One region of the Tepidiforma thermophila genome, then DNA from elsewhere that is predicted to be linked to it. Evidence: riboswitches for the same ligand, from Rfam matches in the RefSeq annotation. Region 1 holds a riboswitch; each other region holds the start of a gene.
What was found. A riboswitch is a leader RNA that binds a small molecule or an ion and turns the genes downstream of it on or off. The one in region 1 is predicted to bind cyclic di-AMP.

Region 1 (7,313 bases):
TAGGGCTCAGGCGAGTTCGATGTTGTCGAGCAGGCGGGTGGCGCCGAAGCGGACGACGAGCGAGAGGAGCGCGGGGCCGCCGACCGTCCCCTCGAGCTCCTCGAGCGTCTCGTCGTCGGCGAGGGAGACGTATTCGAGCGCGGCGAGCGGTTCGCCGGCGATCACCTCGCGGACGATGCGGCGGAGCGTTTCGGCGTCGCGCTCGCCGGCGGCCCAGGCGGCGGCAGCGGCATCGAGCGACCGCTTGATGACCGGCGCGGCCGCGCGCTGCTCGGGACTGAGGTAGACGTTGCGCGAACTCATGGCGAGGCCGTCGGGCTCGCGGACGATGTCGCAGGGGACGATCTCGACCGGCAGGTCGAGGTCGCGGACCATGCGGCGGATGACGCGGAGCTGCTGGGCGTCTTTCCGCCCGAAGTAGGCGCGGGTGGGGCCGACGGCGTTGAACAGCTTGAGGACGACGGTGGCCACGCCGCGGAAGTGGCCGGGCCGGGCGGCGCCTTCGAGCCGACGGGTGACCTCTTCGACGGTGACGTAGGTCTGGTAACCGGGCGGGTACATCTCGGCGGCCGACGGGAGGTAGACGGCATCGACGCCGGCCTCGCGGAGGAGCTGGAGGTCGCGGACTTCGTCGCGGGGGTACCGTTCGAAGTCCTCGCCGGGGCCGAACTGGGTGGGATTGACGAAGATGGAGACGACGGTGAGGGCGTTTTCGGCTTTGGCGCGGCGGACGAGGGCGAGGTGCCCTTCGTGGAGGTAGCCCATGGTGGGGACGAAGCCGAGGTCGCCGGGGTGGTCGCGGCGCCAGCGCTGCATGGCTGCCGGCGTGGTGAGCACGGCGGGTCCGGGCGGCCCGGCGGGCTCGCCTGCGTGGCGAAAGTCGGCGTCGTTCGGCGCGGCCATGGCGGGGCGGGCTAGCCGGCCTGGGCGAGCTCGGCGAGGGTGGCTTCGTCCATTTCGAAGCTATGCTCGGCGGTGGGGAAGGCGCCGCCCTCGACCTCTTCGATGTAGGCGCGGACGGCATCGCGGATGGCGGCCCCGAGGACGGCATACCGCTTCGCGTGCTTGAGCGGGCGGCGGTCGTCGTAAATGCCGAGCATGTCGTGGAGGACCTGCACCTGGGCGTCGCAGTGGGGGCCGGCGCCGATGCCGATGGTGGGGATGGCGAGCCGCTCGGTGACCATGCGGGCGAGCGGCGCGGGGATGGTTTCGAGGACGACGGCGAAGGCGCCGGCATCCTCGAGGGCGCGGGCATCGGCGATGAGCTTCGCGGCGGCGGCGGGCGTTTTGCCCTGGACCTTGTGCCCGCCGAACTGGTTGACGGACTGGGGGGTGAGCCCGAGGTGGCCCATGACCGGGATGCCGGCTTCGACCATGCGGCGGACGAGGGGGACGATGTGGCTGCCGCCTTCGAGCTTGACCGCGGTGGCGCCGCCCTCCTTGAGGAGGCGGCCGGCGTTGCGCATCGCCTCATTCGGGTCGGCCTGGTAGCTCATGAAGGGCATATCGGCGACGACGATGGCTTTTTCCGTGGCGCGGACGACGGCCCGGGTGTGGTAGACGATGTCGTCCATGGTGACGGGCACGGTGGAGTCGTAGCCGAGGACGACGGAGCCGAGGGAGTCGCCGACGAGGATGATGGGGATGCCGGCCTGTTCGACGAGGCGGGCGGTCGGGTAGTCGTAGGCGGTGATCATGGCGAACCGCCGCCCCTGGGCCTTCCATTCCTTGAGCTTGTGGATTGAGAGCCGTCCCATGGCCCGGATGCCCCTCCTTCGCGCGCTGGGCGCGTGGTCAGCCGGCGGCGCCGGCGAGTTCGCGCGGGTTGTGGCTGTACCCGTCGCCCGCTTCGACGCTGACGATGCGGTTGGCTGCATCGACGAACACCCGGCGGGGGGCGATGGCGCGGGCCTCTGCCTCCTCCAGGTGCTGGTACGCGATGATGATGACGATGTCGCCGCGGTGGATGAGGTGGGCGGCGGCGCCGTTGACGCAGATTTCGCCGGAGCCGCGCACACCGCGGATGGCGTAGGTTTCGAGGCGGGCGCCGTTGGTGACATCCACTACGTGGACCTGTTCGTAGGGGAGGATGTTGGCGGCCTCCATGAGGTCCGGGTCGATGGTGATGGAGCCTTCGTAGTCGAGGTTGGCGCCTGTGACGGTGGCGCGGTGGATTTTGCCGCTCATCATGACGCGCATGAGCTGTCCCCCTCCGGCGTGCCGCCGGCCGTTCAACACACGTCCCCGCTTCGGCGCATGCGAGGCGGGGACGAACGGGGGTCGTGCAGGTGCGCTGGGGCGCTGTTCCGGCTCAACTTCCCGGTCCGTACCGGCCACGCGGGTCCAGGCGGACGCTTGTTGAACGTGCAGGCGGATTCGATAGCTGGGCTCGACGTCCGTGATGGATCGCCGGCGCCCTGATCGTTTCGATCGGGCGAAGTGTTGTCAAGGGGGCGGCGGCCCGGGAGCTGGAGCCGGGCCGTCGCGGGCAGGTCAGCCGGCTTCGCCGATGTCGCGGTGAGTGGTTTCGAAGACGAGCTGGGTGAGGCGGTTGTGGTGGCGGGCGAGGGCCATCTCGAGGAGGATGGCCTGCTCGCTGAGTTCGATCATCTTCCAGATGTCGACGTCGCCGGGTGCGCCGGCCTCTTCGACGAGTTCGTCGATTTTGCGGCTGAAGAGGTCGTGCTCTTCGCGCTGCTGGTCAACTTTCGGGAGGAGGCGCGGTTCGAGGGTTTCTGCGCGGTTGAGCGGCGAGTCGGGGAGCTCGGCAACCCAGATGTGGTGGCGGATGGCGGAGCGGGCATCGGTGACTGCCTGGCGGAAGGCGGCCTGCCAGGCCTGGGGCCGGTTGGCGTGGAAGGGGAGCCGGGCCGCCTGGCGGAGGAGCTCGCGCGCCTCCTCGAGGGGGTCGCGGATGGTGAAGATGGTGCCGTCCGGCTGGACCGGGGCAAAGGTACCGGAATACGACGTGGATGTAGTGGCCATTGCATACCTCCTGTAGGCCGTCGTGGGGCCGTGCGCCGGGGTGGGCCGGGCGCGGCCTGTTCGGATTCCTGGGAGGGCCTGGGCGCTGCCCTCCGAACGCCTGCGGGGTTAGCTGACGGGTTCGGCGTCGGAAGTCGCCTATGCGCCCGCTCGCGCAATACACCCCAAGGAGTTGGTTCCCCCGCCCCCGCCTCTGGCGGGGTTCGGCTCCAGCCAATCTACCACAGCGGGTCAAGCGCTGTGCAAGGCCTGGCCTGTTTTGGCGCCCCGCGGGCATGCCCGCGGGGCGATGGCGGCGGCTATCGTTCGCTCCAGGTGGTGCCGTCGGGGCTGTCGTGGAGTTCGATGCCGAGGCCGGCGAGGCGGTCGCGGATCCGGTCGGCGAGGGCCCACTGCTTCGCGGCGCGGAGCTCGGCGCGGATTTCGACGAGGAGGTCGATGAAGGGGGCTGCAGCGAGGGACCGGGCTGCCGGCGCCTCGAGGGTGAGCCCGAGGACGCTGCACAGTTCGCGGAGGGTGGCCCGGGCCGGGCCGACATCGCCGCCGGCGGCTGCCGCGCGGTTGATCTCGCGGGCGAGGTCGAAGAGGGCAGCGAGGGCGCGCGGGGTGTTCAGGTCGTCGTCCATCGCTTCGATGAAGCGGGCGCGGACGGCCTCGTGGTCGATGCCGGCGGGGGCGCTGCCGCCCTCGGCGGAGGCGGCATGGCGGAGCCGCTCGGCGCCGGCGCGGGCGGCTTCGAGCGCTTCTTCGGAGTAGGTGACGGGGCTGCGGTAGTGGCTGGTGATGACGAACAGGCGGAGGGCGTCGCCGCCGTAGCGGTCGAGGGCCTCGTCGATGGAGACGAGGTTGCCGATGGACTTCGACATTTTTTCGCTGCCGAGCTGGAGGAGGGCGTTGTGCATCCAGATGCGGGCGAAGGGGGGCTTGCCGGTGTAGGCCTCGGTCTGGGCGATTTCGTTGGTGTGGTGGGGGAAGATGAGGTCCATGCCGCCGCCGTGGATGTCGATCTGCTCGCCGAGGGTTTCGAGGGCCATGGCGGAGCATTCGATATGCCAGCCGGGGCGGCCGGGGCCCCACGGGCTCTCCCAGCTCGGTTCGCCGGGCTTCGCGGCTTTCCAGAGGGCGAAGTCGAGCGGGTCTTCCTTGTGCTCGGTGGGGTCGACGCGGGCGCCGGCGCGGAGGTCATCAATATCGCGGCGGGAGAGGGCGCCGTAGCGCTCGGCGCCGAAGGCGCGGACGCGGTAGTAGACGTCGCCGCCGGAGGCGTAGGCGTAGCCTTTTTCGATGAGCCCCTCGATGAAGCGGATGATCTGGGGCATCACCTGCGTCACGCGGGGGTAGTGGTGGGCGGGGAGGACGTTCATCGCGCGGAGCTGGTCGAGGTACCGGGCGATGTTCCGCTCGGCGAGCTCGGCCATTGGGATGCCGAGGCGGTTGGAGCGCTCGATGAGCTTGTCGTCGATGTCGGTGAAGTTCTGGACGTGGCGGACGGGGATGCCGCGCCAGTCGAGGTAGCGGCGGAGGGTATCGAAGACGATGGCGTGGAGGGCGTGGCCGACGTGGGCGTCGGCGTAGGGGGTAATGCCGCAGACGTACATGCGGACGACGCCGTCTTCGCCGACGGGCGGGAGGAGGTCTTTCCGTGTCCCGGTGAGCGTATCGGTCAGCTGCATGGTGCGGCCCCCAGCAAAGCTTGGACCAGTGTAGCGGAGGCTTCGCTGGCCGCATTCCGGGGCGCTCCGGGCCGAAATCGTGGAAATCGCGGGCATGACTGGCGGTGGCCGGAGTATTGCCTGTTTGCGGGGAGCTGTGCGAACCTCAGGGTCACCCTTGGCGGGGTGAAGGGGTGCGTTCGTCCCCGGTCCGGGTCCCCCGATTGGGGTGCGTGGGCCCGAGGGAGCGCGCCGGTACTGCCTATGGGAAACGAAGAACGCGTGGAGACCGCCGCGTGACGGTCCGGCTCCCTGGAGGGCCGGTGCGCGTCATGAGCAGGCTCGCAGCGTGGGCCGACTACGGCGTTGCCGTGGCCTTCGCCCTGTGCCGCCGGGTGCGCGTGCCTGTGCGGCAGCGTGCTGCGCTGCTGCAGCCCGCCTGCGAACCGGTATACGCCTTCGAGGGCCGGCCGCTCGCCGTCGCGGCGCCGGTCGGGCTTCACTGGCACGAACCGCCGCCTTCGCCCGGGCGCCAGCCCTGGTTCGTCCGGCCGGCAGAGGTGGCGATGCTGACCCTTTCGTTCTTCCTTGCTGCGCACCTCGTGGGCGGGGGGACGCCGGAGGCTCGGGCCCCGCAGGCGAGCGCTGCACTCGTGCCCGCCATCAGCCGGCCCGTGCCTGCGCGCGTGGTGGAGGTGCGTCCGACGGTTTCAGTTGACACCAGTCAGGCGGCGGGCGCGGCGGCAGCCGGCCCGGTCGAGGAGCCGAAACCCGCGCCGGCTCCCGCGACCGCCGATGCTGCGGCGTCGAGCACGTCGGCGGAGCGCCCGGGCGGGGGTGCAGCGGAAGCGCCGTCGCCGGCAGCGGCGGCCCCGGCTGAGCAGCCCATTCCCGCGGAGGCAGCGCCGTCGCCGGCCCCGGCCGTGGCGCCGCCGGCGGCGAGCCAGCCGCCGCTGACGTATGCGCAGGTGATTGCGTTCGCCATCGAAGCGGGGTGGCCGGCCGAGCTGACGGATGCTGTGGCGCGGGTCGCCTGGTGCGAGAGCCGGTTCCGGCCGGATGCCGTCGGCTACATGGCCTACGGGCTGATGCAGGTCGTCCCGCTCTGGTTCGAGTACGCGGGGATTCCGTTCGAGCACTGGTCGGACCCGGTGGCGAACCTGAAGGCGGCGCTGGCGGCGTTCCGGTACAGCGAGGCGCAGGGGCACAGCCCGTGGGCGGCGTGGACGTGCAAGCCCGAGGCGATCACGATCCCGTAGGGGCGAGGAGCTGACGGGGTCCTGTGCGGGAGGCCCGGCCGCAGGGCAGCGTTCCTCGATAGCGCAATTCGGTCGACGGCGTGTACAGGGCGCAGGGCAACCGGCGCGCCGGCGTTGCGCATCCGCTGCACCCGGAACGCTCAATCAGGGGTGCCGGCCCCGGGGAAGCCGCGCCTCCAGCCCAGCGTGACGGAAGTGGAGGTCGAGGGAGCAAACGCGACAGCAGTTGTCGCTTTTGTGTCGCATTGTTGCATTGCCTTAGCCGTCAAGGGACTGCTATGCTCCGGCCGCTTGCTATGGGACCTATGAGCATCGAACAGCATTTCGAACAAATCGACAAAGAAACAGCGGCGCTTTCTGCGCTGGCAGCGAAGGTGAACCGGGCAACCCGGGCGGCCGCCAGGGCCGCGGCGGAGGGCAACCTGGCCGCGGCAGCACGCAATCTTCAAACGTGCGGGGCGTTGCTGGCCGAGGCCGCCGGCCAGGCCCAGGCGGCGCAGGCCGCGCTGGAACGGGCGCGGGCCCGGCTCGCCGAAGGCCCCGGCGACCTCATCAGGGAAGTCGGCGAGCGGGTCTCCGCCAGCGGTGCACCGTGGCTGCCAACCGAGAATCCGTACGCCTTCGTCTCGTTCCCCGTGCTGGTCCGGTTCCTCGGCGATGGTGTCCGCATCGACCGCAAGCTGGTGCGCTCGCAGCGGCCGGGCGCAATCGCCGCAAGCATCGAGCGGGCGCGCACGGCAAAGGACGGCAATGCAGAGCGCATCCTCCGGCTGGTGTGGCGGGCCGCACGCGCAGCCGCAGGGCACGTGTCAACCCCGGTGGCGAAGCTGCCCCCAACCATCCGGGTGCCGGCGAAGGATGTCTTTGAAGTGCTCGGTCTGAACAACCCCGACTACACGGAGGTCGACTTCACGCGCCACCTCTATCTGCTCGACCGCACGCGAGTAAGCGACATCGACGGCTACCGCCTGACCTTCTCGGCCTCGACCGGCACGCGGTCGGGGCGCCATTTCCGCATCCTGGATGAGTACGGGGCCGAACATGCCTACTACCTCGTCGAATTCGAACGGGTCACCAGCTCCTGACCAGCCGGAGCGGCTGCCGCTTGACCTGTGGTTGCGCTGCCTCGAGGCCGAGTATCTCAAGACCTTCATCCCGCAGGGCGGGGCGGCAATCAAGGTAGCGGTGGTGCCGGATGAGTCGCGCGGAACTGTGAGAACTGCCCTCCGGGAGCGCCTCGAACACAGCGGGTTCACGGTGTTCGACCTTACGGAGGAAGCGGCGGGCGTTCATTCGATTGAGCAGTTCTGGTTCGCCCTCGCGAGGCTGGTGGACTGGGAGCGCCTCGCCGGGCGGGTACGGGCCCGGGTTGCGACCGAAGCCGGGTATCCGCCGGGTCCGAACGGCGAGGCCTGCA
Region 2 (7,313 bases), 260 kb from region 1:
GCTGGAGGACATCGGGAAGCTGGAGGTGGTGCTGGCCGTGGGCGAGCGGGCCGGGCTGGACGTGGAGGCGCTGCGGGCGGCGCTGGAGGCGCACACCTACCGGCCGCGGGTGCTGGAGGCGATCGGGTGGACGCGGGAGGCGGGGATCTCGGGGGTGCCGACGTTCGTGTTCGGCGACCGGTTTGTGCTGCCTGGGGCCCAGGATGCGGCGGTGTTCGATGCGGTGATGGAGCGGCTCGGGGTGCCGCGGCGGCGGCAGGGGTAGCAGGCGGTTTCCGCACGGGTGAGGGCGGACTGACAACCCTTTGCGATTCGGCTACGCTCGTGGAACACGGCGCGGGTTCCGCGCCCCGGGGAGGTTTGGACCGATGGCGATGCGCTACCGCTATTCGATGTGGGATGGGACGCAGGAGGTGCCGGCGCTCGACCCGGACCAGATCCTGGACAACATCACGGACGACCTGATGAATTTCGGGGACCTGCAGCACGCGCTGCGGAATTTGATGCAGCGCGGGATGCGGAACCCGATGGGCCAGCGGATGCAGGGCCTCCGGGACCTGCTGCAGCAACTCCGGCAGCAGCGGCGGCAGCAACTCGACCGGTTCGACCTTTCGTCGATTTTCGATGACCTGAAGCGGAAGCTGGACGAGATCCTTGAGCTGGAGCGGAACACGCTTGAGCGCCGGCTGGAGGAAGCGGACCGGGCCGGGGGCGAGCACCAGGACGGCGGTACGCAACCGGGGCAGCAGCGGAGCGAGGCAGGCCAGCAGCCGGCCGGGCAGCAGGGTGCGCAGGCGAGCCAGCAGCAGGGCCAGCGCGGCGAGCAGGGCGAACCGGGCGAGGGGAGCCAGCAGGGGCAGCAGGGCGGTCAGCCGACGCCGCCGCGCGAGTTCGCCGAGATGCTGCGGAACATCGCCAACCGGAAGAAGGAGTTCCTGGAGAACCTGCCGCAGGATGTGGCGGGGCAGGTGCGGCAGCTCCAGAACTACGAGTTCATGGACCCGGAGGCGCAGGCGAAGTTCAACGAGCTGCTGGAGTCCCTGAAGAAGGCGATGATGGATACCTTCTTTAAGGATCTCTACAACCAGATTGCGAACATGTCGCCCGAGGACCTGCAGCGGATGAAGGAGATGGTCCGCGAGCTGAACCAGATGCTGCAGGACCGGATGGCGGGGCGGGAGCCGAACTTCGAGGAGTTCATGCAGAAGTACGGCGACCTGTTCGGCGACAACCCGCCGCAGTCGCTGGACGAGCTGGTGCGGCAGATGCAGCACCAGATGGGGCAGATGCAGTCGCTGCTCGATTCGCTGCCGGGGGACCTGCGCCAGCAGCTGCAGGACCTGCTCTCGGACAAGATTGGGGACCCGGAGCTGCAGCAGGCGCTGAACGAGCTGGCGCAAAACCTGGAGTACCTCTACCCGATGCGGGACCTTCGGAACCAGTACCCGTTCCGGGGCGAGGAAGAGCTGGACCTGCAGTCGGCGATGCAGCTGATGGAGCAGATGCAGTCGATCGACGAGCTGGAGCGGCAGATCGAGCGGACGCAGTACGGCGGGGACATCGAGGACATCGATGCGGACAAGCTGGAGGAGCTGCTCGGGCCGGAGGCGCGGGAGGCGCTGGAGCAGCTGAAGCAGTTCCTGGAGATCCTCGAAGAGGCCGGGTACATCCGGAAGAAGGGGAACCAGTGGGAGCTGACGCCGCGCGGCACGCGGAAGATCGGCCAGCGGGCGCTGGCGGAGATCTACCAGCAGCTGAAGGCGGACACGTTCGGCAAGCACGAGGTGCGGGAGACGGGGACCGGCGGCGAGCGGACGGACACGACGAAGCCGTATGAGTTCGGGGACCCGTTCTACCTGGACATCCAGAAAACGATGATGAACTCGATGTACCGGGAGGGGCCGGGCACGCCGCTGAAACTGAAGCCGGACGACTTCGAGGTGGCGCGGACGGAGATGCTGACGCAGACGGCGACGGTGATCATGCTCGACCTGAGCTGGTCGATGGCGCTGCGCGGCTCATTCCAGGCGGCGAAGAAGGTGGCGATGGCCCTGAACAACCTGATTTCGTCGCAGTACCAGCGCGACAGCCTGTACATCATCGGGTTCAGCGCATATGCGCGGGAGCTGAAGACGGAGGAGCTGCCGTATGTGCGGTGGGATGAGTCGGTGCTGGGGACGAACATGCACCACGCGCTGATCATCGCGCAGCGGCTGCTGGCGAAGCATACGCAGGGGACGCGCCAGATCATCATGATTTCGGACGGGGAGCCGACGGCGCACCTGGAGCGGGGGCGCTCGTACTTCGCCTACCCGCCGAGCCCGATCACGATCCGGGAGACGCTGAAGGAGGTGAAGCGGTGCACGCAGAAGCGGATCACCATCAACACCTTCATGCTGGACCGGAACTACTACCTGAAGGAGTTCGTGAACCAGGTGGCCCGGATCAACAAGGGGCGGGTGTTCTACACGACGCCGGATAAGCTGGGCGAGTACATCCTGGTGGACTACGTGGCGCAGAAGCGGAAGCGGCTGGCGGGCATGGGATAGGGCAAGCTGGCGCCGCAGCGGGCGACGTTGACGTTGAACGAAGAGGGGGGCCCACGGTCATGGGCCCCCTCTTCGTTGTCCGCGACCGCGGGAGGTGCGGGGATTAGCCGGCGGCGGCTTCGGCGTCGTCGAGCATGGCCTGGGCTTCGTCGACGCTTTCGAGGCGGACGATGCCCTTGCGGATGGCGTAGCGGATGAGGTCGGTGCGGTTGCGGGCGTGGAGCTTGGCCATGATGTGGGCCTTGTGGGCTTCGACGGTTTTGACGGAGATGTAAAGTTCGTTGGCGATGCCCTGGTTGGTGTAGCCCTCGGCGATGAGCTGGAGGACTTCGCGTTCGCGGCTGGTGAGGGTATCCATGCCGTTGCGCTGGTCTGCGCGCTTGGCCTGGTAGAGGACTTCGGCGAGGTCGAAGCCTTCGGAGAGGGAGCTGGAGAAGTAGCTGTTGCCGCGGTGGACGGTCTGGATGGCGAGGACGAGTTCGGAGACGTCGGATTTTTTGACGATGTAGCCGGAGGCGCCGGAGCGGATGGCATCGAGGAGCTGGTCTTCGTCGACGAAACCGCTGAGCATGACCACGCGGGTGGAGGGTGCGATGCGGCGGATCTGGCGGGTGGCTTCGAGGCCGTTGAGGCCGGGCATGACGACGTCCATGAGGACGACATCAGGCTGGAGGCGTTCGACGGCCTGGACGGCTTCGCGGCCGTTTTCGACGTCGGCGACGACTTCGAGCTCGGGCTGGGCTTCGAGGAGCATCCGGAGGGCCTGGCGGATGACGGCGTGGTCGTCGACGAGGAGGATGCGGATGGGGCCGGCTCCGCGGGCGGCGCTGGCGGTGGAGCGGGCCGGGAGGGTCCTGGGCTGGGGGCGCATCTGGTTCACGGTCGAACTCCTCTGATGGTCTCCGGCGCTGGCTGGTGGGCCGTGCCGTGTCGGATTGCGCCAGGTGGCGGGGGTCCGGCGACAGGGAGGAGTCTAGGGCGTGCCTCGCGCGGGCGTATTGGCAAAAACCCTAATCGTGGCGCGCAAAGACCCGGGGATAGGGGCACCCGGGGGCAGGAATCGGTGGTTTCCCGGCCGGAGGCGGGCGGGACCGGAGCCCGTGTCAGATGGTGAAGAAGGCGCGCTCGATATGGCCGGGCTCGACGCAGAGGTGGATTTCGGAGCGGAGGGCCATGATGTGGGTATCGTTGGCGGCGTGCTCGGCGGCCTCTTCGGAGTCGTAGATGGCGAGGCGGGCGATTTCGCCGCTGTCGTCGTGGGGGCGCATCAGGTAGGTGACCTGGCAGCCGGGTGTGGCGGCGACCGCCTCATCGAGCTTGCGCAGGAGTTCTTCGACGCGGGCATCTTCACCGCGGCGGGGCTTCATGATGGACAGGCGAATGTACGGCATGGGTGTGCTCTGCTACCTCCGGAGGGCGAATTCTAGTGCGCGGTGGTGCTGGCGAAAAGACGGAACCCCCGCCTGCGCGGGGGTTCCGTTTCCAGGGCTGCCGGGGTGTGCCGCGGTGCGGTCAGAGCCGGAGCTTGCCGTGGGAGGGCTGGCGGCGGCGCTGCCGCTGGGGCAGGGCAGCCTCTTCGGCGGCGAGGTCGACGGGCGGGCTGGTGAGCACTTCGTGGACGTAGCCGCACATGATGCAGCTGCCGTAGGTGCCGTGCCAGTCGCGCTCGACGATCATGGAGCCGCGGCACTTGGGGCACGACTTTGGCGGTGCTTCCTGCAAAGCTGGCATGACGGTAGTTCCCTCCTCTTTCGATGCGGACGTTATGGTGCAGTTCGAGGACAGAAAAAAAGACCTCGAAACGAGCTACCTGCTCGCCAGGCCTTCCAGACTGCCGACGGGGTTAGCTGACGGGCTCGGGCGGAAGGCGCCCTTGCGGCGGGTGCCGCGTTCGCCCCGGGACGTTGGGTCCCCCGCTGCGCCGTGCGGCGCACTAGGCAGGTGGTGCGAAACACTGAACGCGCACGTGAACGACGCGAACGCCGTTCACCTGCCGCAAGCTACCAACCGGCCGGGAGGCTGTCAATAGGTCTTTGCGCTTTTCGTCACAATTTTCTGGCTGAGCCGGGGAATCCCGGCTGCGGGGGCGTCACGCGAGGAGGCCGGCGGTGACTGCGAGGGCGAGTCCCGCCGCGGCAAGACCACAGGCCGGGGCTGCTCCGGGAGTCTCGTCGCGGGCCATGAGCGCGGCGCCGGGGCCTGCGACCAGGGCGAGGGCGGCGACGAACGCAAGGGGGTCGGCCTCGCCGGGCCCGAAGAAGCGGAGGGCCGGGCCGACGACGAGCAGCAGCACCAGCAGTCCGAACGCTGCCGCGAGCGAGGCAGCTGCTGTGCCGGGCCGCCAGGAGAAGCCGGCTGCCGCGATGACGGCGAATCCAGTGAGGAGGCCGACGGCGGCACCGGCGGACGTGCCGGGGAGCGGGAGAAGCGCGGGCAGCGGACGGCGCGCGGCCGAGATGCGCGCGGCTTCGCCGGGGATGAGCTGCCCGGCGGCGAGGCGGGATTGCACGAAGGTGTCCCGGGCGGAGGCGTCGGCGGCGAGGAGCAGGCGGACATCGGCCGGGCCGAAGTCGGCGTCGTCCTGGATCTCCTGGCGGAGTTCCTCGAGGGCAGCGCGGCGCTGCTGGAGGTCGTTGGCGTAGGCGTAGCGGTCGGCTGCGCCGGTGGGAAGGAGCCCGAGGTCCTGGACGATGGCTGCCGTGCGGACGGGGTCGGCCTCGGCGGTGCGCAGGAGCTCGTGCCGGGCGTGGGGGCCGAGGGTGAGGGCGAGGACGACCGCGGCGAGGGCAGCGATGCCGGCGGCCGGGACGGCGTTCGCCGGACGGGGCCGGGCGGGGGCCGTGGCGAGGGCCACGGCGAAGCCGGCCTCGCCGGGGCGGGCCCAGGTCTCGACGTCGATGGCGGCGGCGGGAACGGGCGGGGCGAAGGGGACGAGGGCGAGCCTGGCGACGACCGGGCCTGCGGCCGCGCCGGCTGCGAGGGCCAGGCCGTAGAGGCCGGCAGCGGCGGGAGCGAACCCTTCGCCGGAGAGTTCGCGGCCGAGCGCCCAGGCGACTGCGAGGGCGAGGGCAGCGGCCGCCCAGGGGAGGAGGCGCCCGGGGAGGCGGTCAGCGCCGGTGGCGGGGAGGATGCCGCCATGGGCGAGCACGAGGCCGGCGGCCAGGCCGGCCCCGGCCGCGCCGGCGGCCCATCCGGCTCCGGCGGGAAGGAGCACGATGGCGGCACCGACCACGGCGAGGGCTGCGATAACGGCGGCGAGCCAGGCGGCCAGGAGCGGGGCGGATGACCGGCCCGACGCTGCGAGGACGGCGCCGGGGATGAGGGCGATGGCGGCGGCGGCGAGAACGCTGGCGGTGACGACAAGGGGGAAAGCGCTCCATGCCGCATCGCCGGAGAGGGCGGAGAGTTCGCCGGACGCGAGGAGGCCAGCCATGGCCGCCGCTGCGACTGCGCCGCCGGCCAGCGGCCCGGCGGCCGGGCGGGAGGCCCCGGGGGCGGGGCCGAGGGCCGCGACCAGGGCCGCGAGGCCGGCCCCACCGGCGAACGGCGCGATGAGCGATGCCGCGGCCCATGGGCCTTCGCCGGCGACGCGGCTGGCCAGACCGAAGAGCCCGGCGCCGGCCGCAAGCGCAAGGGCGGTGGACGCAAACGGAGTGACCACGGCGGGGCGGCCGTCATCGGCGTCGATGGGGGCGGCAAGGAGGCTGGCAAGGGCGAGCGCTGCGAAGCCGGCGAGGAAAGCTCCGCCGGCCCAGGCGGCGCGGTCGAGTTCGCCGGCGTAGCCGCCGACAAAGGCGGCAAGGGCGATGGTCCCGGCAAGGCCGGCGGCGACGTGAGCCAGGGCGAGTTCGACCAGGGCGGGGCCCCAGGCGGCGGGACGGGGGACCGCCGGGTCGCGGGCGGCGAGTGCGCAGACGACGGCTGCTGCGACGGCGACGACGGCGGAGATGGGGATGAGGGCCTGTGCGAGGAGCATGGCGGGAGGGCTCCGCGAGGAGGGTGGCGGAGGGCGCAGCATAGAGAAGCGGCCGCCGGAGCTCAACCGGCGGCCGCCGTTCGTGCGGGCGAAGGGGAACCGGCGTCAGCCCACGAAGAGGGGGCCGAAGACGACGGCGACGATGGACATGAGCTTGAGGAGGATGTTCATGGAGGGGCCGGCGGTGTCCTTGAAGGGGTCGCCGACGGTATCGCCGACAACGGCAGCTTTGTGCGCCTCGGAGCCCTTGCCGCCGAGGTGGCCCGCCTCGATGTACTTCTTGGCGTTGTCCCAGGCGCCGCCGGCGTTGGCCATCATGAGGGCGAGGACGGAGCCGCTGGCGATGGAGCCGATGAGGAGGCCGCCGAGGGCTTCGGCACCGATGACGGAGCCGACGAGGATGGGGACGACGACGGCGAGGAGGCCGGGAAGGACCATCTCGCGGATGGCGCCGTCGGTGGAGATGGCGACGGCGCGGGCGTAATCGGGCTTGCCGGTGCCTTCCATGATGCCGGGGATTTCGCGGAACTGGCGGCGCACTTCGTTGACCATGGCCATGGCGGCGCGGCCGACGGCGCCCATGGCGAGGGCGGCGAAGACGAACGGCATCAGGCCGCCGATGAGGAGGCCGAGCATGGTCTCGACGTCGAGGATGTCGATGGTTTCGAGGCCGACGACCTGCGAGTAGGTGACCATGAGGGCGAGTGCGGTGAGGACGGCGGAGCCGATGGCGAAGCCCTTGCCGGTGGCGGCAGTGGTGTTGCCGAGGCTGTCGAGGGCGTCGGTGC
Region 3 (7,313 bases), 160 kb from region 1:
CGATCTCGGCCGCGTCGGCGAAGCCGATTTCGATATCGCGGACGCGGCTGAGGGGGCCCATGAAGACGGTGCGGAGGTCGCCGATAGAGGCGCCGTGCTCGGCGAGGATGGCGAGGACGCGGGCGAGGACGCCGACGTGGTTGCTGGTGCGCACGCGGAACGTGCGGAGCACCATCGGGCGGGGTTCGACGGAATCGGGCATGCGAGGGCCCCGGGACGCGATATTCCAAGTTTCGCCCGGCGCCGGCCTCCGGGCGACGAGCCAGGGTCAGGCCGGGCGGCGGCACACCCCCTGCAGCAGCCCGAGGCGGCCGTCGGCCATGCAGGCCGCGAGATTGGCGACCCGCTGCTCCATCCCGGCGCCCATCACCGCGCGGAGGGAGAAGGGGCTCGACGTATCGGGACGGCCGACGGGCGGCGGGGGCTGGTTCCAGGCCTCGATGACGAAGCCGACCTCCTCCAGCAGCGCGCGGGTCGCCCCGGCATCGAGGAGGAAGCTGATTGCGGGGTCGCCCGCCCAGGGCAGCGGGTAGGCCGGCTCGGCCGGGTTCGGCCCGCGGATGACATCGAAGAAGGCGAACCGCCCGCCGGGCCGGAGCACCCGGTACGCCTCGGACCAGAAGGCGCGCCGGTCGGCGATGTTCATCGCCGCGTGCTGGGTGAAGACGACATCGAAGTTGGCATCGGCGAAGGGGAGCGCCGTCGCATCGGCCACGCGGAAGGCGGCCCGTTCGCCGAGCCCGCAGGCCTCGGTCAGCACCGCAGCCGAGCGGACAAACTCGGGCGAGAGGTCGACGCCCGTGACCTCGCAGCCGAACTCGGCGGCGAGCACGCGGGCGGGGCCGCCGAGGCCGCAGCCGAGGTCGAGCACGCGGTCGCCGGGGCCGATGCCGGCGAGGCGGGCGAGTTCGCGGGTGGCGCGGAGGCCGCCCATGTGGAACTGGTCGGCGGGGGCGAGCGCGGCCGGGGTAAGCGGGTGGACGCCGGCCGCGCGGGCGGCCTCAAGGATGCGCTCGGCGAGCGCCTCTCCGCGGTAGTGCGCGAGGACGTCGTCGGTGCCCATGTGCAAAACCTCCCGCCGGCGGCCTGCCGGCATGCTAGGCCCGGCGGCGCTCCGCGGCCTGGACGAGCCGGCCGAGGGCGAAGGCGGCGCGCTCCACGCTCGGGAAGACGGCGATGCCCCGGGCGACGAAGTCGTCGCGGACCTCGTCGACGAGGGCGCGGTGGTCGCGGTTGCGCGTCTCCGTGGGCCCGAGGACGACGGCAACCGGCTTCGTGCTGGCGGCGGCGATGGCGGCGAGCCGGCCGCAGGCGTGCTTCAGCCGGTCAGCGGCATCGGGCCGGCCGAAGAACCAGTCCTCGCCGACGTTGGCGATGGCGAGGTCGTAGTGGTCGCCTTCGAGCATCAGCTCGAGCAGGCCGTTCGAGGAGAGGCCGCTGCCGGCGAGGATCGACTGGTCGACCGGGTTGCCGACCCAATCGGCGAGCATGGGGGCGCGCTCGCGGACCCGTTCGCGCACGGCATGCGGGAGGGGCACGACCTCGAAGCCGTTCTCTTCGGCGGCATCGGCCGACTGGACGCTGCGCCCGCCGCCGCCGCCCACGATGGCGATCCGCCGGCCGGCGGGCGGGCGGAGGAGCGCGGCGCCGACCATGAGGTCGAGGAGCTGGTCCTGGTTCCGGGCTTCGATGGCGCCGGCCTGGCGGAGGACGGTGCTCCAGAGCTCGGCCTGGCCGGCGAGGGCGGCGGTGTGGGAGGCCGCGGAGCGGGCGCCGGCGCGGGTGCGCCCGGCCTTGTGGATGATGACCGGCTTGCGGGCGGCGGCAGCGCGCAGTCCTTCGTAGAAGCCGCGGCCGTCAGGCACGCCTTCGACGTAGCCGCCGATGACCGTCGTCTCAGGGTCGTCGGCAAGGTAGCGGAGGAGTTCGCCCGGCGTGATATCGAGCCCGTTGCCGTAGTTGACGACCTTGCCGAAGGCGAGGCCGCGGGCGTTGCCGCGGGTGATGACCTCGACGGCGTTGTTGCCGGACTGGCTGAGGAAGGCGACGCCGCCCCGGTCGGTCGGCAAGTCGGGCCGGAAGGAGAGGCCGCCGGCCGGGTGGTAGAGGCCCATGCCGTTCGGGCCGAGGATGCGCACTCCGAGCTCGGCCGCGCGGCGGGCGATCGCCTGTTCGAGGCGGGCGGCCTCGGCGTCGCCGGTTTCGCTGAACCGGCCGGTGAAGAGGTGGAGGAAGCGGACGCCTTTTTCGCCGCAGTGTTCGACCAGCTCCGGGACGGCGGGGGCCGGCACGCAGGAGATGACGAGGTCGACCTGGCCGGGCACCTCGCGCAGGGAGGGGTAGGCGCGGAGGCCGGCGACCGTGTCGGCCTTCGGGTTGATGGGGTAGATGGGGCCGCTGAACCCCTGCCGTTTGATCGCTTCGAGGTAGTCGTGGCCTGGGCTGTCGACGTTGGTGGAGGCGCCGGCGACAGCAACGGAGCGGGGACGGAAGAGGAGGTCGAGGTCGGGCGTCGAAGGGAACCGGGTCACGCCCGGATTGTACGGGAGGGGCGGCTTGCGGGGTTGCGGACGCGGGCGGGCAGCGTAGCATCCGCGGCACACCGACGCTGCGCCCGACGGAGGACCACCTGTGACGCTTCCGCCCCCGCTCGACCAGTACGCGCTGCTGCGCGGCCTCCGCTTCCACTACCGGGAATGGCCGAACCCCGGGCGGCCCCCGCTCGTGCTGCTGCACGGGTTCACCGGGCACGCCCGCTCGTGGGACACCTTTGCGGCGGCAATGCAGCCGCAGTTCCACCTCTACGCGCTCGACCAGCGCGGCCACGGGGAAAGCGCCTGGGCCGACGACTACACGGCCGATGCCATGGTCGAGGACCTGCGCGCCTTCGCGCAGGCGCTGCGGCTGGAGCGGTTCGCGCTGCTCGGCCTCTCGATGGGCGGCCGCAACGCCTACCTCTTTGCGGCCCGCTACCCCGGGGCGGTCGAGCGGCTGGTCATCGTCGATATCGGCCCCGAGGTCCACGCAGCCGGGGCCGCGCGCATCCAGTCGGGCGTGCGTGCGCCGGACATCTTCGCCTCGCCGGAGGAGGCGGTCGAACGGGCGCTCCGGGCGAACCCGAACGCCGACCCCGCCGAGGCGCGCCGCCGCACGCTGAACAACCTCCTCCTCCTGGAGGACGGGACCTGGACGTTCCGGTACGACCGCGCCTTCCGCGATGGGACGCGGCCGATCAGCCGGCCGGACCCGGAGGCTTCGTGGCGGGAGCTCGCGAAGATTGCTGCGCCGACGCTGCTCGTCCGCGGCGAGCGGAGCGACGTGCTCGCGCCGGAGGTTGCGGCCCGGATGGCGGCGACGATCCCGGACTGCCGGCTGGTGGAGGTGCCGGGGGCGGGGCATTCGATCCCGCTCGAGCGGCCGCAGGGGTTCCTCGAGGCGGTGCGGCCGTTCCTGCTCGGCTGAGCCGTCAGGCCCCGGGCGAGGCTGCGGGGCGGGGCAGGAGGTCGGCCGGCTGCCCGACCCTGCGGAGGAACCGCGCCCGGTCGAGCTCGGCGAGGAGGAGGAAGCCGCCGACGAGCAGCGCCATGGCCGCGAGGGTGACGCGGGCGCCGGCGTAGGTGGTGCCCACGCCGAGGGCGAGCAGCGGCAGGGAGATCGCCGTCTCGGTGAGGGTGAGCTGGACGGCGAAGACGCGGCCGTGCTGGCCGGCCGGGGCCGTCTCGGTGAGCGCGACGCGCCCGGCGATGAGGAGCCCGGAAAGGGAGACCCCAAGCAGGAAGGCGACGGGGATGGCGACCGCGAAGGTGGTGTTCATCGAGGCTTCGAGGCGGGCCACCGGCGGGATGTGGCTGTACTGGGCGACCGCGGTGATGCCGTAATCGAGGGCGGTGAGCGCCGCCAGCGCAACCAGCAGGCCGAGGAGCCCGAGCCTGAGCACCTCGTGGGCGCGGGCAAGGGTCAGCTCGCGGCTGCACCACCAGAGCCCGGCCAGCACGCCGAGGACCCCGGGCGCGAAGAGGTACGCCATCGCCTCCCAGCCGAGGCCGAGGTCGCGCTCGAGGTAGAAGGGGAGGGCGACGACGATCCCTTTCGAGACCACCATCTTCAGCCCAAGGGCGACGAGGGCGTAGCGGGCGAGCGATTCGCGGCCGAAGAAGGCGATCGTCTCGCGGAAGCTGAGGGCGGCCCGGGCGCTGCCGGCAGCGAACGCCCGGGCCAGCGGTGCAACCCGCACGGCCAGCACCACGGTCAGTGCGAAGAGGAGGGACATGCCGACCGCAGCGCCGATCACCATCGCCGTGGGACCGCCGAGGAAGTAGAGCGCGGGCGCGAGCACGAGCATCCCCGCGGCCTGGCCGGCGTACTGGAGCGCCGCCAGCCAGGAGTGGACGCGGCCGACATGGCTCGCCTGGAGCGGCCGGACGAGGGCGAGCTCGGCCGGGGTGAAGACCTGGGAGCCGGTGGAGTAGAGGAAGGCGAGCACCCAGGCGCTGGTGCCGCCATCGAGGAGCCAGGTGCCGGCGGCCACCGGCAGGAAGCGCAGGAGCGCCCCGAAGGCGTAGCCCCTGCCCGGGCCGAGCCGGTCGGCAATCGACCCGCCCGGCAGGCCGAGCAGGATGGAGGGCAGGAGCATGGCGATGAAGAGGCTCGAGAGGTCGAGCGCAGGCTTCGCTCCGGTGCCGGCGACGAGGAAGAGCGCGGCCAGCCAGATGTTCTGGGACGTTTGCGCGGTGAACCGCGCGGCGTAGCTCAGGGCGCGTTCGAAGCGAAGCGATGACGGCTCGCGGGAATCCATCCCGTTCCCCCGTGACAGTCCGGTGGCCGCGCCGGGTGCGGTGCGGCCGGTGGCCTCGAGAGACGGGAGGTGCCGGTTCCGCGTCTCTCCCAAGAGCCTGCGAGGTTAGCTGACGGGTTCGGCATTGGGAGTTGCCTACGCGCCTGCGCGCGATTCACCCCGTGCGTTGGGTCCCCCGCTCTCCGCGTGGGCGGAGATTCGGCTTCGCACAGTATACGCCGCCCGTGATCGGCCGGTTTGCACACGGTTCACGAACGGCGAACGACCAGTCCCCGGCCGGTGCCGCGGAGACAGCCGCTCAGCGCGCCCGGCGCACCCCGAAGACGACGGGCGTCCCCTCCAGGTCCTCCTCGGCGCGGGCCGCATCGGCGGGCGGCTCCTCGCTGCGAAGTTCGAGCGCGAGCGTCTCGCCGCGGATGTAGGCGCCGTGGCGCTCCAGCACGCGGGCGACATCGGCGTCGCCGGCAACCCAGGCGATGATCCGGTCGGCGAGCTCGAAGCCGGCCTCGCGGCGGAGGTCCTGCAGCCGGCGGACGATTTCGCGGGCGAGCCCCTCATCGGCAAGCTCGGGCGTGATGGCCGTCGTGACGGCCACGGTGTAGCCGGCCTCCTGTGCGGCGGCGTACCCCTCGCGGTCCTGCGCCTGGAGGAGGATGTCGCCGGGCTCCAGCTCGATGCCGGCGACGGTGACGGTGCGCCCGCGGCGGACGGCGGCGGCGACCTCGGCGGGGTCCATCGCCGCCAGCCCCTGCCGGATGGCGCCGACCGCCTGCCCGTGCTTCGGCCCGAGGACCGGGAGGTTCGGCTTGACGTCGTAGGCGACGACGGCGGTCTCGTCCTCGACGATGCGGAGCGCCTTCGCGTTCAGCTCTTCGAGCACAAGGTGCCGGTTGCGCTCGACGACCGCGGCTTCGGCGGGGTCGCGAAGCCTGACGAGCACCTCGGCGACCGGCTGGCGCACCTTGATCTGGACCTTCGCGCGGGCCGCGCGCCCGAGGGAGCAGAGCCGCTTGATGAGCTGTGTCTCGGCGTTGAGGCGGGCGTCGATGCGCGCCGGGTCCGGCTCGGGCCACGCCGCGAGGTGGACGCTCTCGGGCGCGGCGGGGTCGACGGTGCGGACGAGGTTCTGCCAGAGCTCCTCGGCGACGAACGGCGTGAACGGCGCCAGCAGCTTCGCGAGGGTGGTGAGGGCTGCGTAGAGCGTTTCGTAGGCGCTCTGCTTGTCGGCGTCGCCCTCGGTAGCGCCGCGCCAGAAGCGGCGGCGGGAGCGGCGGACGTACCAGTTCGACAGGTCGTCGACGAATGCTTCGATGGCGCGGGCGGCGTCGGTCGGGTCGTACGCCTCCAGCTCATCGGTGACTTTGACAATGAGGGCGTTCAGCTCGCTCAGGAGCCAGCGGTCGATTTCGGCGGCCGGCTCCCAGCGGCCGGAGGGGCGGAAGCCGTCGATGCTGGCGTAGCTGACGAAGAAGCTGTAGGTGTTCCAGAGGGTGAGGAGGAAGCGGCGGAGCCCCTCTTCGACGAGGCCGGCGCTGAAGCGGCGGGGCGAGCCGGCGGGGCTGGCGGCGTACATGTACCAGCGGGTGGCATCGGCGCCGTGGCGGTCGATGACGGTCCACGGGTCGACCGTGTTGCCCCGGCTCTTCGACATCTTGTTGCCCTTTTCGTCGTTGATGTGGCCGAGGCAGATGACGTTGCGGTAGGCGATGCCGTCGGGGATGGCGCCGGCGGCGTGGAGGAGCGTGGCCTCGGCGTGGAGGGTGTAGAACCAGCCGCGGGTCTGGTCGATCGCCTCGCAGATGAAGTCGGCCGGGAAGTGGCGCTGGAACTCCGTCTCGTGCTCGAAGGGGAAGTGCCACTGGGCGTAGGGCATGGCGCCGCTATCGAACCACGCGTCGGCCACCTCGGGGACGCGCCGGGCGGTGCCGCCGCAGGCCGCGCAGCGGATGGTGATGGCATCGACGAAGGGGCGGTGGAAGTCGTCGAGGGCACGGGCGGCCTCCGGGTCTTCGGCCCGTTCGATAAGCTCGGCGCGGGAACCGATGCAGGCCGTCTCGCCGCAGGCATCGCACCGCCAGAAGGGGAGGGGCGTGCCCCAGTACCGCTCCCGGCTGACGGCCCAGTCGATGTTGTTCGCGAGCCAGTTGCCGAAACGGCCGTGCTTGATGTGCTCGGGGTACCAGTTGATCCGTTCGTTGCCGGCGAGGAGCTGCTCGCGGAGGGCCGTGGTGCGGAGGTACCAGCTCGGCTTGGCGTAGTAGAGGAGCGGGGTGCCGCAGCGCCAGCAGAAGGGGTAGGTGTGGCGGATGGTGCCCTTCTTGAGGAGCAGGCCGCGCTCCTCGAGGTCGCGCTCGATGTCGCGGTCGGCCTGCTTGGCGAATTTGCCGGCGCCGGGCAGGCCCTCGGCCATGATGCCGCGGAGGTCGATCGGCTGGGCGAAGAGGAGGCGGTAGTGCTTGCCCTCTTCGAAGTCCTCGCCGCCGAAGGCCGGGGCGATGTGGACGATGCCCGAGCCGTC
Region 4 (7,313 bases), 430 kb from region 1:
AAATCCAGCTCGAACGTCTTGTACTGGTACGTCTGCCCCGTCTCCGGCGAATGCCCCGTCCGCTCCTCGCCGACCCGCAGCACACCCCACGAGAGCATGCTGTTCACGAGGTTCTTCACGTCCGACTCCTCGCGCCGCACCACCGGCTTCAGCGTGTCCACGATCCGGTTGAACGTCAGCCACCCGACCCCCGGCTTGTTCCGCTCGTCGTGGATCGCCACGATCACCGCCCGCCGCTGCTCCTCGGTCAGGTCGTTGTAGTTGAATTTGGCGTAGTCGTACTTCGCCAGCTCCTGCCCCACGTTCCGCGGCCGCTCGATCGCCTCCGTCCGCTCATTCGGCAGGAACAGCCAGTCCGTAAAGTCCGCGTTCACCATCATCAGCAGCCCGCTCTCGTGCAGCGCCCGCGCGAAGTCGCCCGCCCGGCCGCGCGCCAGCCGCTGGAAGTCCGCCTGCGGCATCCGCTTCTGCAGCTCCTGCCCCACCAGCGAAAGCGGCAGGTCGCGCCCGTTCGTCCGGAAGTCCTCCACAATCGCGAGGATCTGCTTCAGCACCTCGGCGACCTCCCGCGGCTCCGCCGAGACCGGCCCCTTCGCCTGCGCCAGCTCCAGCGCCCGCGCCGCCGCCGCGGCCAGCCGCGGCTCGATCTTCTCCACCGCCGCCGGCTCCCTCACCGGCGTTGCAGCAGCACGGTCGACCTCCGGCTCCACGTCGAGGTCGTAGTACAGCACCACGTCGGCCTGCTGCACGAGCTGCGCCGAGGTCGCCCACGACACCCCGATCACCACCACCCGCTTTCCCCGCGCCCGCAGCAGCATCACGACGTGGAAGAAGCTGTGGTCGCCCGAGGCGATCACAAACGTCCCGATGTTCGGGTAGAGGTGGCTCGCCTCCACGCAGTCGACCGCCAGCTTCACATCGACCGAGTTCTGGATGCGCGCCTCGCCCTCCGCCGTCGTGTACCGCCGGGTGAGCACGTACACCGGCTCCAGCCCCGCCGTATACAGCGACGCCGGGTCGCCCGCCTGGACCGGGTCCATCCAGTCCGCGTACGCCCGCGCGTAGGCCACCCGCCCGAACCGCTCCGCCGCCTCCCGCAGCGCCGTCACATTCGGACGACGGTTCCGCTGCATCAGGCTGAACTTCAGGTTCTCCCAGTCGACGAGCAGCGCGACGTCATCGTGCCCGGGCCCATTTCCGCCATCCCGCATGCCGCGATCGTAGCCGAACTTCCCGCCGCCCGCTGTGCACCGTGCCTCCCGGCAGCCCCCGGCCCCGCCGCAACCGCAAGCCCGCATCCGGCCCCACCCGCTCCCCCGCCGCCCATCCGCATTCCCCCGCATTTTTCCGTGTCGACGCGCACGGCCGCTCCGAATGTGGTAGTGTGAACGAGCCGAATCCCGGCCGCGCCGGGAACGGGGGACCCATCACCTGGGGTGCATCCTTCCACAGCGAAGGACGGCGACTTCCGACGCCGAACCCGTCAGCTAACCCCGTAGGCGTTCGGAGGAGCCTCTGCCTCCTCTGCGACCCGGAACCAGGCGGGCCCTCCCGCCCGCCGCCAGCACACAGGAGGTACGCGCAGTGCAGTACGCCATCTCCCCGTCCACCATCCTTCCCCGCAAGACCGTCTACCGCGAAACCGAGCTCAACCTGGCCCGCATCCGCGAGGCCGCAACCAGGCTCCGCTCCTGGGCGCTCGTCTCCGGCGAGCGGATCGTCGGCCTCCCCTTCATCCGCGTCAGGTCCGACCTCCTCTGCGAGGTCCATCTCCCCGTAGACGGCAACGTCCAGCCCCACCCCCAGACCGGCGTCTTCGCCCACACGGCGCCCGAATCACCGGCCGTCTCCCTCCGCGTCGTCCGCTTCGACGAGCTCCGTGCCGTCATTCGCGAGCTGAGCGGCGAAATCGCCGTCGATTGCGGCAGCGCCGGCCCGGTCGAGTTCCATCCCTCCACCGCCGAGTTCACCCACGGAACGCTCCTCTGGCCCGTCCACCGGCTCTCTCCGGCCCTCGCGCCGGCCGTCGCCATCCCGGGGCGCCGCACCCTCGAGGCGGCGTCATGAGGATCCCCCGCGGCGCTCGCGCCGCCGGGGCCGCCGCCGTCCTCGCCGCCAGCCTTGCCTTCGCAGCCTGCGGCGGCGATGACAACGATGACCCGACACCCACGCCCGGCAGCACCGAGACCCCGGCCGCTGCCTCGCCTACCGCCGCAACCCCGGGCGCGTCGCCCACACCCGCGGCAACCACCCCGGCCGCCACCCCGACGCCGGTCGTCTTTACGCCCACTTTCACCTGCACCAACCCCATCACACCCCTCCAGGCCCGCCTCAACCGGGGCCAGCAGGTCGAACTCCAGGGCCGCGTCTTCGGCGTCATGGACCGCAACAGCGATGCCGTCCTCGCCGTTGGCGCCCCCTTCGATGCCCTCCTCCGCGTCGAGGTCATCGTCCCATCCGGCAGCCGCCAGAACTTCCCGGCCGATCCGCTCCTCGGCTTCGCCAACCGCGACATCTGCGTCCGCGGCACCATCGAAGAAATCGGCGGCATCCTCACCATCGCCGCCACCAGCCCCTCCGAACTCACCGTCGTCGACTAACCCGAAAGGAGCCGGCCGATGACCATATCCGCCATCACCATCGCCCGCCAGGTCGGCACCGGCGGCGAAGAGGTCGCCGCCATCGTCGCCGAGCGGCTCGGCTACCGCCTCCTCGACTACCGCATCGTCCAGGAAGCCGCGCTCGAAGCCGGCGTCTCCCCCGAGACCATCGCCGAGGCCGAGCGCCGTCCATCCTTCTTCGCACGCATCATCGAAGCGCTCGCCCGCACCCCTTCCGCGGCCTCGCTGCAGTGGGGCGAGCCGCTCAACATCGACGCCACCCCCATCCTCACCTCCGCCGACTATCGCCAGCTCATCCAGGACGTCGTCGAAGACTTCGCGAATCACGGCCGCGTCGTCTTCCTCGGCCACGGTGCCCAGTTCATGCTCAGGGCCCGGCCCGACGTCCTCCGCGTCTTCATCACCGGCAGCGAAGCCGCGCGCGTCCGCCGCCTCATGGCGCAGGCGCGGCTCGACGAAACCGCCGCCCGCGCCCTTGTCCAGCGCACCGACCGCGAGCGCGTCGCCTACTTCCGTGAATACTTCGGGGCCGAATGGCTCGACCCCGCCAGCTACGACCTCACCGTCTCCACCGACCGGCTCGCGCCGGAAGCCGCCGCCCGCGTCATCCTCTCCGCCGTGGAGCTGCGGAACCCGGTCCCCGCCTGAACGCTCGACCCAGTCACTGGCTGTGCCTAGTCTGGGGTGCGAAGCACACCGCTTCGCACCCCAGCTGCTGTTCCGGAGGCCCCCTTGGACTGGTGGCGCATCGTCCATGTCCTCTCCCTTATCTGGCTCGGCGCCGGCCTGGGCGCCACCTACCCTCTCATCCTCCGCGCCTGGGCAACCAAAGAGCTCCGCACCCGCGCCACCCTCCTCATCGAAGCCGCCAACAACGAAACCCGGGTCCTCCTGCCCGGCGCCATGGCCAGCGGCATCACCGGCTTCTTCTGGGCCGTCGCCGCTGAGTACAACTTCATCAAAGACGCCTGGCTCGGCATCCTCACCCTGCTCTACATCTTCTTCTACTTCGTCTGCCTGCCCCTGCTCGGCTTCGGGCTCCGGAGGGCCAGGCTCGCCGCCCTGGTCGCCCAGAAAAAAGGCGAAGAGACCGAAGAACTCCGCCAGGTCCTCGAAGACCGCGTCCCCATCGTCTTCGGCACCATCCTCGTCCTGAGCGTCCCGCTCCTCGCCTGGCTCGCCGTCTTCAAACCGTTCTAGCGCCCCGGTCAGAACACCAGCGGCTCGCTGCCCGGCCTCGCCGACCCCGGGTCGCATGCCGGGCTCCGCTCCACCCACCGCAGCAGGTCTACCGGGTCGAACGGCCCGATCGCGTCCGCCTCGCCCGGTGCAAACAGCACCGGCCTGCGGTGCGCATCGCCCGGCGGAAGCCCTGTCAGCTCCGCCCGGTACACCAGCGCCAGCTCCCAGCCGTCGGCATCGAAGGGGAAGCTCAGCACATCGGCAACTTCGAGCGCTGAAATCGCCCCGTCGCACCAGTCATCGGCCAGCGCTGCCGCCGTCTCGTACGGGTTCGCCCCGTACTCCATCACCGTCCACGGCAGCCATCGCCCACGCACACCCGGGGCCGTCACCTCGAAGACCGTCAGCCGGCCCTCAAACACCGGCACAAGGTACACCGCCACGTGTGCGCCGCCCGGCGTAAAACCCGCCTGCGGCCGCCCGAAGTACGCCTGGCGCATACCGCGATTCTGCCCCTGGCCAGCCCGCCTGTCGAACCGGCCCGCCTCAGGACAGGATCCCCGCGAACGTCCCCTCGTCGATCGGCCCGACCGCGGCCAGCACCGCCTTCCCCGGGTCCAGCACCTCCCGCCCAACGTCCAGCAGCTCGTCCAGCGTCACAGCATCGAACCGCGCCACCACCTCGTCCACCGTCAGCACCTTCCCCCGCAGCAGCTCCTGCGACCCCAGCCACCCCGCCACCGAGCGGGTGTCCTCCATCCGCAGCTGGATCCGCCCCTTCGCCATCTCTTTCGCCTTCTGCAGCTCGGCCGGCGGCACGCCCTTAAGCAGCTTCACCGTCTCCTCAATCGTCGCCTCCGCCGTCACCCGCGCGTTCTCCGGGTCGCACCCCGCGTAAATCGTCAGCGAACCCGCATCCCGGAACTCGCTCGTGTAGCTGTGGATGTCGTACACGAGCGCCCGCTCCTCCCGCAGCTCAAGGAACAGCCGGCTCGACATCCCCTCGCCGAGGAGCATGTTCAGCAAACTCACCGCAAACCGCCGGTCGCTGTCGAGGGGCACGCTCGGGAACGCGAAGCAGAGGTGCGCCTGCTCCGTCGCCTTCTCCCGCACCCGCACCCGCGGCGCCCCGTTGCGCGGCACCACCGGGTACCACGGCCCCGGCTCGGCCGGCGCAAGGGCCCCGAGCCACTGCTCTGCTGCCGCCACCACCTCCGCATGGCGCACATTCCCCGCCACCGCGAGCACCATGTTCCCCGGCACGTACTGCCTCCGGAAGTACCGCACCACCGCCTCCAGCGGCAGCGCCTTCACGCTCTCCGGCGTCCCGCCGATCTCCCGCCCCAGCGGCTGCCCCGGCCAGAGCGTCTCATCCACCAGGATCGCGCTCAGCTCCGCCGGGCTGTCCTCCACCCCTGCCAGCTCCTCCAGGATCACCGCCCGCTCTTTCTCCAGCTCGGCCGGGTCCATCACCGGCTCCGTCACCATGTCCGCGAGGATGTCGACCACCGTCAGCGCAGCCGTGTGCGGCACCTTCGCGTAGTACAGCGTCGCCTCCCGGTCCGTCGCCGCATTGTGCACCCCGCCGACCGACTCGATCGCTTCCGAAATCTCCCGCGCCGTCGGCCGCCGCGATGCCCCCTTGAAGAGCATGTGCTCAAGGAAGTGCGAAAGCCCCGCCTCCTCGTCACGCTCATACCGGCTGCCCGCTCCGACATAGACGCTTACCGTCGCCGAGCGCGTGTGCGGCAGCTCGGCCGTCACCACGCGCAGGCCGTTTTCGAGAACCGTTCGCTGATGCATCGACACTCCCGTGCCCGCCCGGGCACCAGCCCCGATCCTACGCGCCGCGCCCGCTTCCCGCGAACCGCCCGCGAAACCTGTTCGTAACACCGGTGCAATTCGCACGAAACCCCGGCTCCCTACCCTGCAACCGACACGCAGGGCCTCCCGGCTTTCGCCCCGGCGCCGAAACAGAAGCTTCATATCGCAGCCCCTCGCTGCGCGTGGCCGTAGCCGGCGCCCGGGCGACAATCGGAAGACCCGCCGACCATCACCCCGAGGAGTGCGATGACCCCCGAAGAAATCAAAGCCTACTGCGAACAGAACGGCGTCCGCTTCGTCGACGTCAAATTCGTCGACCTGTTCGGCCAGTGGCAGCACATCACCCGCCCCATCCGCGAACTGAACGACTGGACCGACTACAACCGCTCCCCCTGGCGCACCGGCTACGGCTTCGACGGCTCCTCCATCCGCGGCTTCCAGAAGATCGAGGAGTCCGACATGCTCCTCATCCCCGACCCGGACACTGCATTCATCGACCCCTTCATCGAAGTCCCCACCCTCTCCGTCATCGCCAACGTCGAAGACCCCGTCACCCGGCAGCCCTACACCCGCGATGCCCGCCACATCGCCCAGAAGGCTGAGCAGTACCTCCGCGAAACCGGTGTCGGCGATACCGTCTACATCGGCCCCGAACTCGAGTTCTTCATCTTTGATGAGGTCCGCTTCGCCAACCAGATGCACGCCGCCTCCTACATCGTCGACTCCGACGAAGGCATCTGGAACAGCAACGCCGAAGCGACCCTCCGCGGCGACCTCAACCAGGGCTACCGCCCACGCGTCAAAGGCGGCTACTTCCCCGTCGCCCCGCACGACACCCTCACCGACATCCGCAACGAGATGGTCGAGGTCATGGAGGAGTGCGGCATCCAGGTCGAACTTCACCACCACGAAGTCGCCACCGCCGGCCAGGCCGAAATCGACATGCGGTTCGATACCCTCACCCGCATGGGCGATAAGGCCCTCCTCTACAAGTACATCGTGAAGAACGTCGCCCGCCGCAACGGCAAAGTCGCGACCTTCATGCCCAAGCCGCTTTTCGGCGATAACGGCTCCGGCATGCACACCCACCTCTCCATCTGGAAGAACGGCATCAACCTCTTCGCGGGCGAGGAGTACGCCGGCATCTCGAAGATGTGCAAGCACTACATCGCCGGCCTCATCCGCCACGGGCGCGCCCTCATGGCCATCGCCGCCCCCACCACCAACAGCTACAAGCGCCTCGTCCCCGGTTACGAAGCCCCCGTCAACCTCGTCTACTCCGCCCGCAACCGCTCCGCGGCCTGCCGCATCCCCCTCGTCAGTCCCGACCCGCGCCAGAAGCGCGTCGAATTCCGCCCGCCGGACCCCTCCGGCAACCCCTACCTCACCTTCGCGGCCATCCTCATGGCCGGCCTCGACGGCATCATCAACGAGTGGGACCCCGGCGAGCCGCTCGACAAAATCAACCTCTTCGACCTCAGCCCCGAAGAGCTCGCCAATATCCCCACCGTCGCCCAGTCGCTCGATGGCTCCCTCCGCGCCCTCGAAGAAGACCACGAGTTCCTCCTCAAGGGCGGCGTCTTCACCGAGGACGTCCTCGAGACCTGGATCGCCTACAAGTACGAAAACGAGGTCGACCCCATCCGCATGCGCCCCCACCCCTACGAGTTCGAACTCTACTTCGAC

Region 2: another riboswitch for cyclic di-AMP. It lies ahead of A9A59_RS13605 (hypothetical protein); the one in region 1 lies ahead of A9A59_RS02180 (hypothetical protein).
Region 3: another riboswitch for cyclic di-AMP. It lies ahead of A9A59_RS02895 (MFS transporter); the one in region 1 lies ahead of A9A59_RS02180 (hypothetical protein).
Region 4: another riboswitch for cyclic di-AMP. It lies ahead of A9A59_RS04150 (hypothetical protein); the one in region 1 lies ahead of A9A59_RS02180 (hypothetical protein).

The regions. Positions count from the first base shown of each region.
Region 1 is NZ_PDJQ01000001.1:448,114-455,426, forward strand. Features, by position in the region: gene panC (pantoate--beta-alanine ligase) at 7-903, opposite strand; gene panB (3-methyl-2-oxobutanoate hydroxymethyltransferase) at 915-1,757, opposite strand; gene panD (aspartate 1-decarboxylase) at 1,795-2,199, opposite strand; gene A9A59_RS02180 (hypothetical protein) at 2,494-2,985, opposite strand; cyclic di-AMP (ydaO/yuaA leader) riboswitch at 3,069-3,204, opposite strand; gene cysS (cysteine--tRNA ligase) at 3,285-4,658, opposite strand; gene A9A59_RS02190 (transglycosylase SLT domain-containing protein) at 4,970-5,896, shown strand; gene A9A59_RS02195 (hypothetical protein) at 6,202-6,981, shown strand; gene A9A59_RS02200 (hypothetical protein) at 6,938-7,313, shown strand, end outside.
Region 2 is NZ_PDJQ01000001.1:190,945-198,257, forward strand. Features, by position in the region: gene A9A59_RS00990 (DsbA family oxidoreductase) at 1-265, shown strand, start outside; gene A9A59_RS00995 (vWA domain-containing protein) at 369-2,549, shown strand; gene A9A59_RS01000 (response regulator) at 2,653-3,420, opposite strand; gene A9A59_RS01005 (antibiotic biosynthesis monooxygenase) at 3,653-3,916, opposite strand; gene A9A59_RS13605 (hypothetical protein) at 4,062-4,280, opposite strand; cyclic di-AMP (ydaO/yuaA leader) riboswitch at 4,367-4,499, opposite strand; gene A9A59_RS01010 (hypothetical protein) at 4,639-6,525, opposite strand; gene A9A59_RS01015 (sodium-translocating pyrophosphatase) at 6,631-7,313, opposite strand, start outside.
Region 3 is NZ_PDJQ01000001.1:609,935-617,247, reverse strand. Features, by position in the region: gene A9A59_RS02915 (NAD-dependent malic enzyme) at 1-202, opposite strand, end outside; gene A9A59_RS02910 (class I SAM-dependent methyltransferase) at 269-1,063, opposite strand; gene A9A59_RS02905 (acetate--CoA ligase family protein) at 1,098-2,531, opposite strand; gene A9A59_RS02900 (alpha/beta fold hydrolase) at 2,632-3,462, shown strand; gene A9A59_RS02895 (MFS transporter) at 3,467-4,795, opposite strand; cyclic di-AMP (ydaO/yuaA leader) riboswitch at 4,875-5,009, opposite strand; gene ileS (isoleucine--tRNA ligase) at 5,094-7,313, opposite strand, start outside.
Region 4 is NZ_PDJQ01000001.1:873,458-880,770, forward strand. Features, by position in the region: gene A9A59_RS04145 (NYN domain-containing protein) at 1-1,211, opposite strand, end outside; cyclic di-AMP (ydaO/yuaA leader) riboswitch at 1,382-1,517, shown strand; gene A9A59_RS04150 (hypothetical protein) at 1,585-2,067, shown strand; gene A9A59_RS04155 (hypothetical protein) at 2,064-2,600, shown strand; gene A9A59_RS04160 (cytidylate kinase-like family protein) at 2,619-3,269, shown strand; gene A9A59_RS04165 (DUF2269 family protein) at 3,354-3,821, shown strand; gene A9A59_RS04170 (hypothetical protein) at 3,830-4,303, opposite strand; gene A9A59_RS04175 (M16 family metallopeptidase) at 4,350-5,606, opposite strand; gene glnA (type I glutamate--ammonia ligase) at 5,874-7,313, shown strand, end outside.